One region of the Sphingobium sp. B2D3A genome, then DNA from elsewhere that is predicted to be linked to it. Evidence: riboswitches for the same ligand, from Rfam matches in the RefSeq annotation. Region 1 holds a riboswitch; each other region holds the start of a gene.
The links. A riboswitch is a leader RNA that binds a small molecule or an ion and turns the genes downstream of it on or off. The one in region 1 is predicted to bind cyclic di-GMP.
Positions count from the first base shown of each region.

Region 2: it holds a riboswitch for cyclic di-GMP, as region 1 does, so the genes downstream of both, M2337_RS17220 (hypothetical protein) here and M2337_RS01040 (autotransporter-associated beta strand repeat-containing protein) in region 1, are expected to answer to the same signal.
Region 3: it holds a riboswitch for cyclic di-GMP, as region 1 does, so the genes downstream of both, M2337_RS14385 (autotransporter domain-containing protein) here and M2337_RS01040 (autotransporter-associated beta strand repeat-containing protein) in region 1, are expected to answer to the same signal.

Region 1 is NZ_JAOQOI010000001.1:219,717-221,980, reverse strand. Features, by position in the region: gene M2337_RS01040 (autotransporter-associated beta strand repeat-containing protein) at 1-886, opposite strand, end outside; cyclic di-GMP riboswitch class I at 1,371-1,446, opposite strand; gene M2337_RS01035 (helix-turn-helix transcriptional regulator) at 2,249-2,264, opposite strand, start outside.
Region 2 is NZ_JAOQOI010000002.1:102,462-104,725, reverse strand. Features, by position in the region: gene M2337_RS17225 (lytic transglycosylase domain-containing protein) at 99-794, opposite strand; gene M2337_RS17220 (hypothetical protein) at 931-1,365, opposite strand; gene M2337_RS17215 (hypothetical protein) at 1,426-1,647, shown strand; cyclic di-GMP riboswitch class I at 1,690-1,764, opposite strand; gene M2337_RS17210 (hypothetical protein) at 2,151-2,264, shown strand, end outside.
Region 3 is NZ_JAOQOI010000001.1:3,101,726-3,103,989, forward strand. Features, by position in the region: gene M2337_RS14385 (autotransporter domain-containing protein) at 1-907, opposite strand, end outside; cyclic di-GMP riboswitch class I at 1,098-1,172, opposite strand; gene M2337_RS14390 (pyridoxal phosphate-dependent aminotransferase) at 1,472-2,264, opposite strand, start outside.

The sequences.
Region 1 (2,264 bases):
CGATCGGGCCGTTCGCGGAAATCGACTCATTGAGCACATAGGAAGTGACTTTGTTGTCACTGTTATAGTTGACCTGACTGACCGTAGCAGTCCGCGTGACGTTATTGGTGTCCTTGTAATAGACCGTCTGGCCCCTCATCACATCGGCAGCCGCCACCGGGGCGTTCAGAGTGACGGTGTTGCCGCCGCTCAGCAGGCCGCTGACGACGTTGGAGGAATCGATCGCGATGCCGCCTGACAGACTTATTTCATTAAGCGTCCCATAAGCGTTGCTGCCCGCGGGATTGATCTCCGTGATCGTCGCGTTCACCTGGCCGACCGAGCCGTCACCGAGCTTTTGGGCAATACCTGCGCCGGCCTGAATGAGCGTATTGTCTCCGATAGAAATGATCTTGTTGACGACGAACTGCCCGTTTCCATTGTAAGTCACGTCGCTCAATGTCGGCTGCAGAATGCTGGCAGCGGACGCATCTGCCGAGGCGCCGACGACTGAAACCGCGATCGGCGCGACCGACGACGTGGCAATTCCACCGCCTTCGCCGCCTTTGACGTGATTGTTCGCAAAGCTCACATTATTCAGCGTTAGGGTTGCGCCGCTATCAATGAAGAACACGCCGCCAAGACCGGCACCACCGCCCGAGCCGGCGCCGCCTTCGGTGCGGAAGTTGGTGTAAACCGTCTGGCGATCAGCCTCTCCGACAGCGACGCTGTTCCCGACCACGTTGCTATTGCCGGACAGCGCCGCGTTGCCGGAGACCACTTTTCCGGTGCCGTTCTGCCCATCGACGATGATCGGATCACTGCTCTGGGCAGACGCGGCGGATGAAGCCGCCACCAACAAGGCCGTGACACCGGCCGACACGAGAAACTTGGCTTGCTTATTCATGATTTCCCCCAAAGTATTGAAAAATCTAGATGTAATCGTTGCGCGCGGCAGCAGCAGGGCGTAGAGCGCCGCTTCTGCCCCGTTGGTTTTTCAGCGAGTGCTGTGGTCGATTGGCCAAGGCTTTGGCCTCAGCGCCCCCGCTGAGGCTGCCCGCCGCGTTCCAGTTGGCTGCGTGGTTGCCCAATCCGCTGTGACAGAAAGGCCAGTCTCCCTCCGCGGAAAGACTTGGGTGCTCAGCGCGATCGCAGGCGGGGCCGAGCGATGCAGGGCGCGGTGGGCGAGCGGACTGTGGCCGAGATATGTGGCTGAGGCATTGGCGCTTGTCACGCCTACCTTAGAAGGCACGGCGTATATAGTATCGCGCTGCCCGCTGCACGAAAATATGCAGGAAAGGCTGAACTCATATTTTTGTAGAGCAGGGCGCTGAAGTCTAGAGAGAGATGGCGCAACTACACGACAAGATATGTCGGGCACTTTTTGTTCCTTCGGCATCCCCGCTATCTCTTTCGAGACCGGAAGCTTTGCGTCCCATCGTCGCCGATGGTTTGCCATTGTCGGGTTTAATGCTGATTTTCTTTCAAGAAGACTCGCATTAACCGGCCCTTAGATGCAATTTACGAAAATTAACAGCAATAAAATCATCTCGTAGGAAAAAGAGATGGTTAATGCGCTGCGGTACCGCGTTGATTGTTAAGGAAACGGCCGCTCGCGCTAACGTGGCATTGACATTTTGAACGCGACAAAGAAGGATGGTCGTTCCATCAGCGCAATCTTCGGGCTGAAATGGCCGTGCGGCCGCGTGCCCCATTTTTAAAGAACGGCCCCTAAACGGCGGGTGGCTTGTTCACCCGCTGTCGCCAGAGCAAGATGGGCGTCCCAATTTCTCGTTGGCCTGGGCCAAAAGACGGCCGTCGTCGCAGATGCTTGGTCAAAGCCACTTACGGTGAGCGGCGCCACTTTATCGGCGATCGAGTTGGTGATCAGGACGGTAATTGCGAGGGCACTGAAAGGCGACAGAGCGGCGCAGGTCGCACAACTTGAAGTTGGCTAACTTATAATTTTCAGCATCGAAGCTGCGGGGGGCATCCGCCACTTGAACCCAGTAGTGGGAAGCGAGACGTACCGAATGTTCGGGCGCCAGGGCTGGCGTCTCGCATGGGCAATATAATTGCAAGTGTGGGGGCATGATTGCCATCATTAGATATAATGTAGGTATTTGATATATTATCATTAAATAGCCGACGCCGGCTTCGTCATTCATCTTTGAGGCTTATATATGCTCCCGGAAGGTTTAGTATTAGCGCGATAACAGACGTCCGCGTAATTCTCCGCCAGCCTTTCGCAGCGCCTTTCCTCACCAGATCAGTGCGCTGCCAGC
Region 2 (2,264 bases), on a different contig from region 1:
GGGCAAAAGAATCGTGGGATCGGCGATAATTGTCGCTGCGGACCGTGCACGACGCTTGCAAAACCGTTGGGCGATGGCCGAGCTTTGATGGACGACCATCAATACACTCGAACAATTTCAGCCCGCGCTGAGGCGATCGGCGCTCGGGAGGTTCTCTCATTCGCTATACCAGTCAGATGGTACCAATTCGCGAGAATGCGCCTGACGTAAATTTGGGTCTCTTCGATGTTGGGGATCTCGCGCTTCTTACGAACCCGACCTGGGCCTGCGTTGTAGGCGGCGAGCGCGAGGTGAACCTGCCCGAAGCTGTCGAGCTGTTGTTTTAGATATGCGGCTGCACCTCGCAGATTGTCACGAAGGTCGAAACTGTTGACGCCAAGCTGACGAGCCGTGTCAGGCATCAGCTGCCCTAAACCAAAGGCGCCCTTCTTGCTGATTGCCGAGTGATTGTACCCGCTCTCCTGAATGATCAGCGCATCCATGAGGCCAACCGGAAGACCGGACCTACAAGCAATGTCATGCACCACCGGATATATCATCTCGCGGCGCTTTTCGGCTGCTGCGTTGAGCAGTGCAGACTTCCGATATATTGGCGCTGCACATGATGTTGAGCTTGCCGACATAGCAATTTGCCGAGCAGATGAAGCCCTTGTCCCTTTCATCCAGAAGGGAGCGAGGACAAACGGTGCCACTGATGTTGGCCGCGACGCCTCGGGCGCTGGATGTTGGGCGGCTTCTGAGAAGCTCATCATCATGCCGGCTCGAATCTGGCTGGGAAGGTCCCCCTCAACCACCGCGCGCTCCCCAAAGGAAAGCACAGTCGCTTGCCGGCTCGCGTCAGCCCTAACAGTTTGAGGGGTGGCCGCGCAGGTTAGAATTACGAAAGGGAATAAGAGGGGATCGATACGACGTATCATCGCTCTCTCCTGGTTAGCGGAAAGAGATCAGGTTCGAGCGCGCGTGGTTGCTCTGGATTAGCTTGTGATGATCCCCGAGCAACGTGAGAATGCGATTGCAGAGCATCGCTACCTCACCATCATTGAGGTCGGGCATCACGTCAGAGTCTGGCTCGAATAACTCCCTCATCAAGGTCGACACGAGACGGCAGACGAGTGTGAGGCGCGGATCATGATAATGTTCAGGGTCGTTGAGGACTTCGACCGCCAGGAACGCTTCTAGGCGATCTACTCCGATCGCTCGCCCAACTGCGACGAGATTTTCGTATCGAGGTCTGAGGTTCCCACCAGGTTCGAGCAGGGCGGACAGGCTGCTATGGTGCTGGCTCACCAACTCGCTGATTTGGCGTAGCGAGAGTGAGCGACGCGCGATCACCCGTCCATATAGATTTCGGTACTTCTCGATCATCAGATCGCCTCACCCCAAAAGCCACTACGTCGCAGCATTGCAATGTTTGCAAACTGTGTCATGTTGGCACTACTGTTATTGTTGTCACAGCGCAACGCATGTTTCATCTGCGAAGGGATGGAAAAGAAGGTGCATCGACTTGTTTTGATGGTTGAACCGGAGCTGATGGAGCGCTTGAAAGCCTCCATGCTCCGTCGCGAGGTATTCTCGCGCTCTGAAGTCGTTCGCCAGTTGATCGATGAAGCACTTACGCGGGAAGAGGCCCCCCCCGCCGCGAAGTAGCCGCTATGGGCTGCAGTCTTCATTTTTCGGAAATACCCCTGTTTCGGTGACCCCGCTATCTTCGTGAGACCGGAGGCTTTGCGTCCCGCTGTCGCCAGCGCTTTGCCTTTTCGATCAGCTCATTGTTCCGAGGATGGGCTGTTCAGGGTTTCCTAACCACGTTCCCGGCTTATCGGTCAAGGTTACATCCGTGGCATACGCTTAAATTAACCTTGATATTCTGCCAAAGAGAACTTGCAACACAGTTCGTGGCTAGAAAACGCGCCAAACTGGCTAGAAAAATAGCCACTGCGGCTAGAAATCCCGCCATAGTGGCGAGAAAACCCGCCAGAATTAGAAATTTTATTGCGCAGAATTTGGCTCTCGATTCGATTTCTTGATATTTTTCGCTAGAAAATCATTTCTGGAGCTGAATCAGTTCAATTTTCACTTGCTGACTGCCTTCATGTTTTCCGATTTTGCTGCGGGGGTGATGAACCACCTCGCAAACATCGGAGAACTATATGGGCAAGACCATGTCCCGGCGCTTTGCGCGGGACAATGAACGTGCACTCAACGCGGCCGTCATGGCCGCGCTGCTACTTGTGGCACTGTTCTATCTGATCAATCCTGCTTTC
Region 3 (2,264 bases), 2.9 Mb from region 1:
TGATGGTGATATTGCCGATCTGCGAGGCGCCCTGAATCGCCGGGCCGTTGGCCGAGATAGCCTCACCCTGCTCCTGATTGTCGATCACCACTTCGCCGTTCGGCGTCCAGCCGACCAGCGCCTGATTGTTGACCGAAGACACGTAGGCGTTGTTCGTGATTTTCGCCAAACCGTTGTAATTGACGACGCGGATACCCGCCGCCTGAGCCTCCACCTGGCCAGTGTTCGTCACGGTCACCTCGACCGGCTCGGCATCGTTGAAACCGCCGTCGGCGTAGATTCCCCGCTGGGTGAAGTCTGCGGCCCCGTTGGTTTGCTGGACCGTGATGGCCCCGCTATTGGTGATGTTCACCGATCCTGCGTTGGTGGTGGCAGAGATGCCATTGGTTTCCACGCCTGAGACCGTCAGCGCGGCGCCATTCTCGATCACGATGTCGCCCGCGATCTGGTTGCGAACCCAGATGCCACCGTTGCCACCCACGCTGTCAACCGTGACGTCCGGGCCCAAGGTGACCGAAATGTCGTTCCGACCCTGGATATTGGAACTGACGTTTACGCCGCCATTATCAGTGGTGCTGATCGTGGAATTGGTGATGAGCAGCGTCGACGTAATGTCGCCAGAGACTGTATTGTCCCACGTATAATAGCTGACGCCATCGCCCGTGATGCTCCACTCGTCCTGTGCGCCGTTCACAATGAGGCTGGTATCGCCTCCTTCAATACGAGCCTTAACCGACGAGGGTTCGCAGAAAAACAGGGTCACATTACCCTCAGTCTGGCAAATGCCAGGCTCGGCGTGGGCGGCAGATGCGCCTGCCAACATCCCCGCAATGCCGACGCTGCTGAACAGACCGGCCTTGAGAGCCTGCCGAACGGCGCCGCGCGTTTTGATTGCCTTGCCCTGCATTACGAAATCCCCTCGTGTGGGCCCACCGCCCAGATGATGTGAAGGGCAAACCGCCATGCAGGTGCGGTTCAACGGGATTTGAGACAGGATCGAAGCGCGACGACAGGGAGCGCAGCCTGAGGTTCAAACGAACCCCATGACCTTCTCACAGCAGGTTACACACGATATCCGAAAATGCTCTGTTTCATCCCCCGGTAGCCCCGCTACCCCATTGGGGCCGGAGGCTTTGCGTCCCGCCGTTACCGACAGTTTGCCCTTGTCGAAGGCGACGAACACCCTTGGGAAAGCCCGTGAGGCGGAGCCGTCATCTTCAGGAGGAATATTAACGTTAGCTGAGCGGCAGCGCAACAAAAAAGCCCGCCCTCGTCGAGATGACGCGCATGCAGATCGAAGCCATACAGCTGATTTGTCGTGTGAAAATCGGCACTCCCGGTCTGGAGCGAGGTCATAACCGACCCTGTCAAGCCGATAATCATGGTTAACGAACGCGCAAGCAAGACGTCGATTGCACTGCAATCCGCTCCTCTAAAATATGGTTGGGGACCACCGCCCGCGACGTGATCGTTACAGCCGTCGCTGGCCGGGCAACCATGCCGAAAGGCGCCGCACTGCCTCTTGCACTTCGGCTTCCGTGATCGCAAAGCTCAGCCGGATGAACCGATGGCCATTGACCGGATCATGGTCGACCCCCGGTCCCGTGGCGAGGCCTGTCTCAACGAGCAGCTTCTTGCAGAACGCCGGGCTATCATCCGTAAAGTCGCTGACATCCGCATAGATGTAGAAGGCACCATCCGGCGGCGCGATGCGTCGCAGGCCAAGGGCTGGCAAGGCTTCCATGAGAATGTCCCGATTGCGGGCATAAGTAGCGCGATGCGCTTCCAGTTCCGACGTGCAGTCCAGCGCCGCCAAAGCGGCATGCTGGCTGATCGACGGCGCGGTCAGGAACAAGCTGCCCATATAGGCGCGGGCACGCTCGACCATGGCGCGCGGCACATAGAGCCAGCCGAGCCGCCAGCCGGGCATGCAGTAATATTTCGAGAAGCTGCTGACGATCATCGCGTCGGCTGCGAATTCCCCCATCGAGCGGCAAGGCGCGCCGTAGCTCAGGCCGTGGTAGATTTCGTCCGAAATGACCGCGATGCCGCGCTCCCCGCAGAGCCGCGCAATCGCCTCCAGTTCGGCAGGCGCGATGATCGTTCCGGTGGGGTTGGCCGGGCTGGCGACGATCACACCCTGCGGTGCCGGATCCAGCGCCGCGAGCGCGCGCGCCGTCAGCTGAAAGCGCGCCTGCTCGCCGCATTCGATCTCGACCGGCGTCATGGTGAGCGCGCGCACCGTGTTGCGATAGGCGACATAG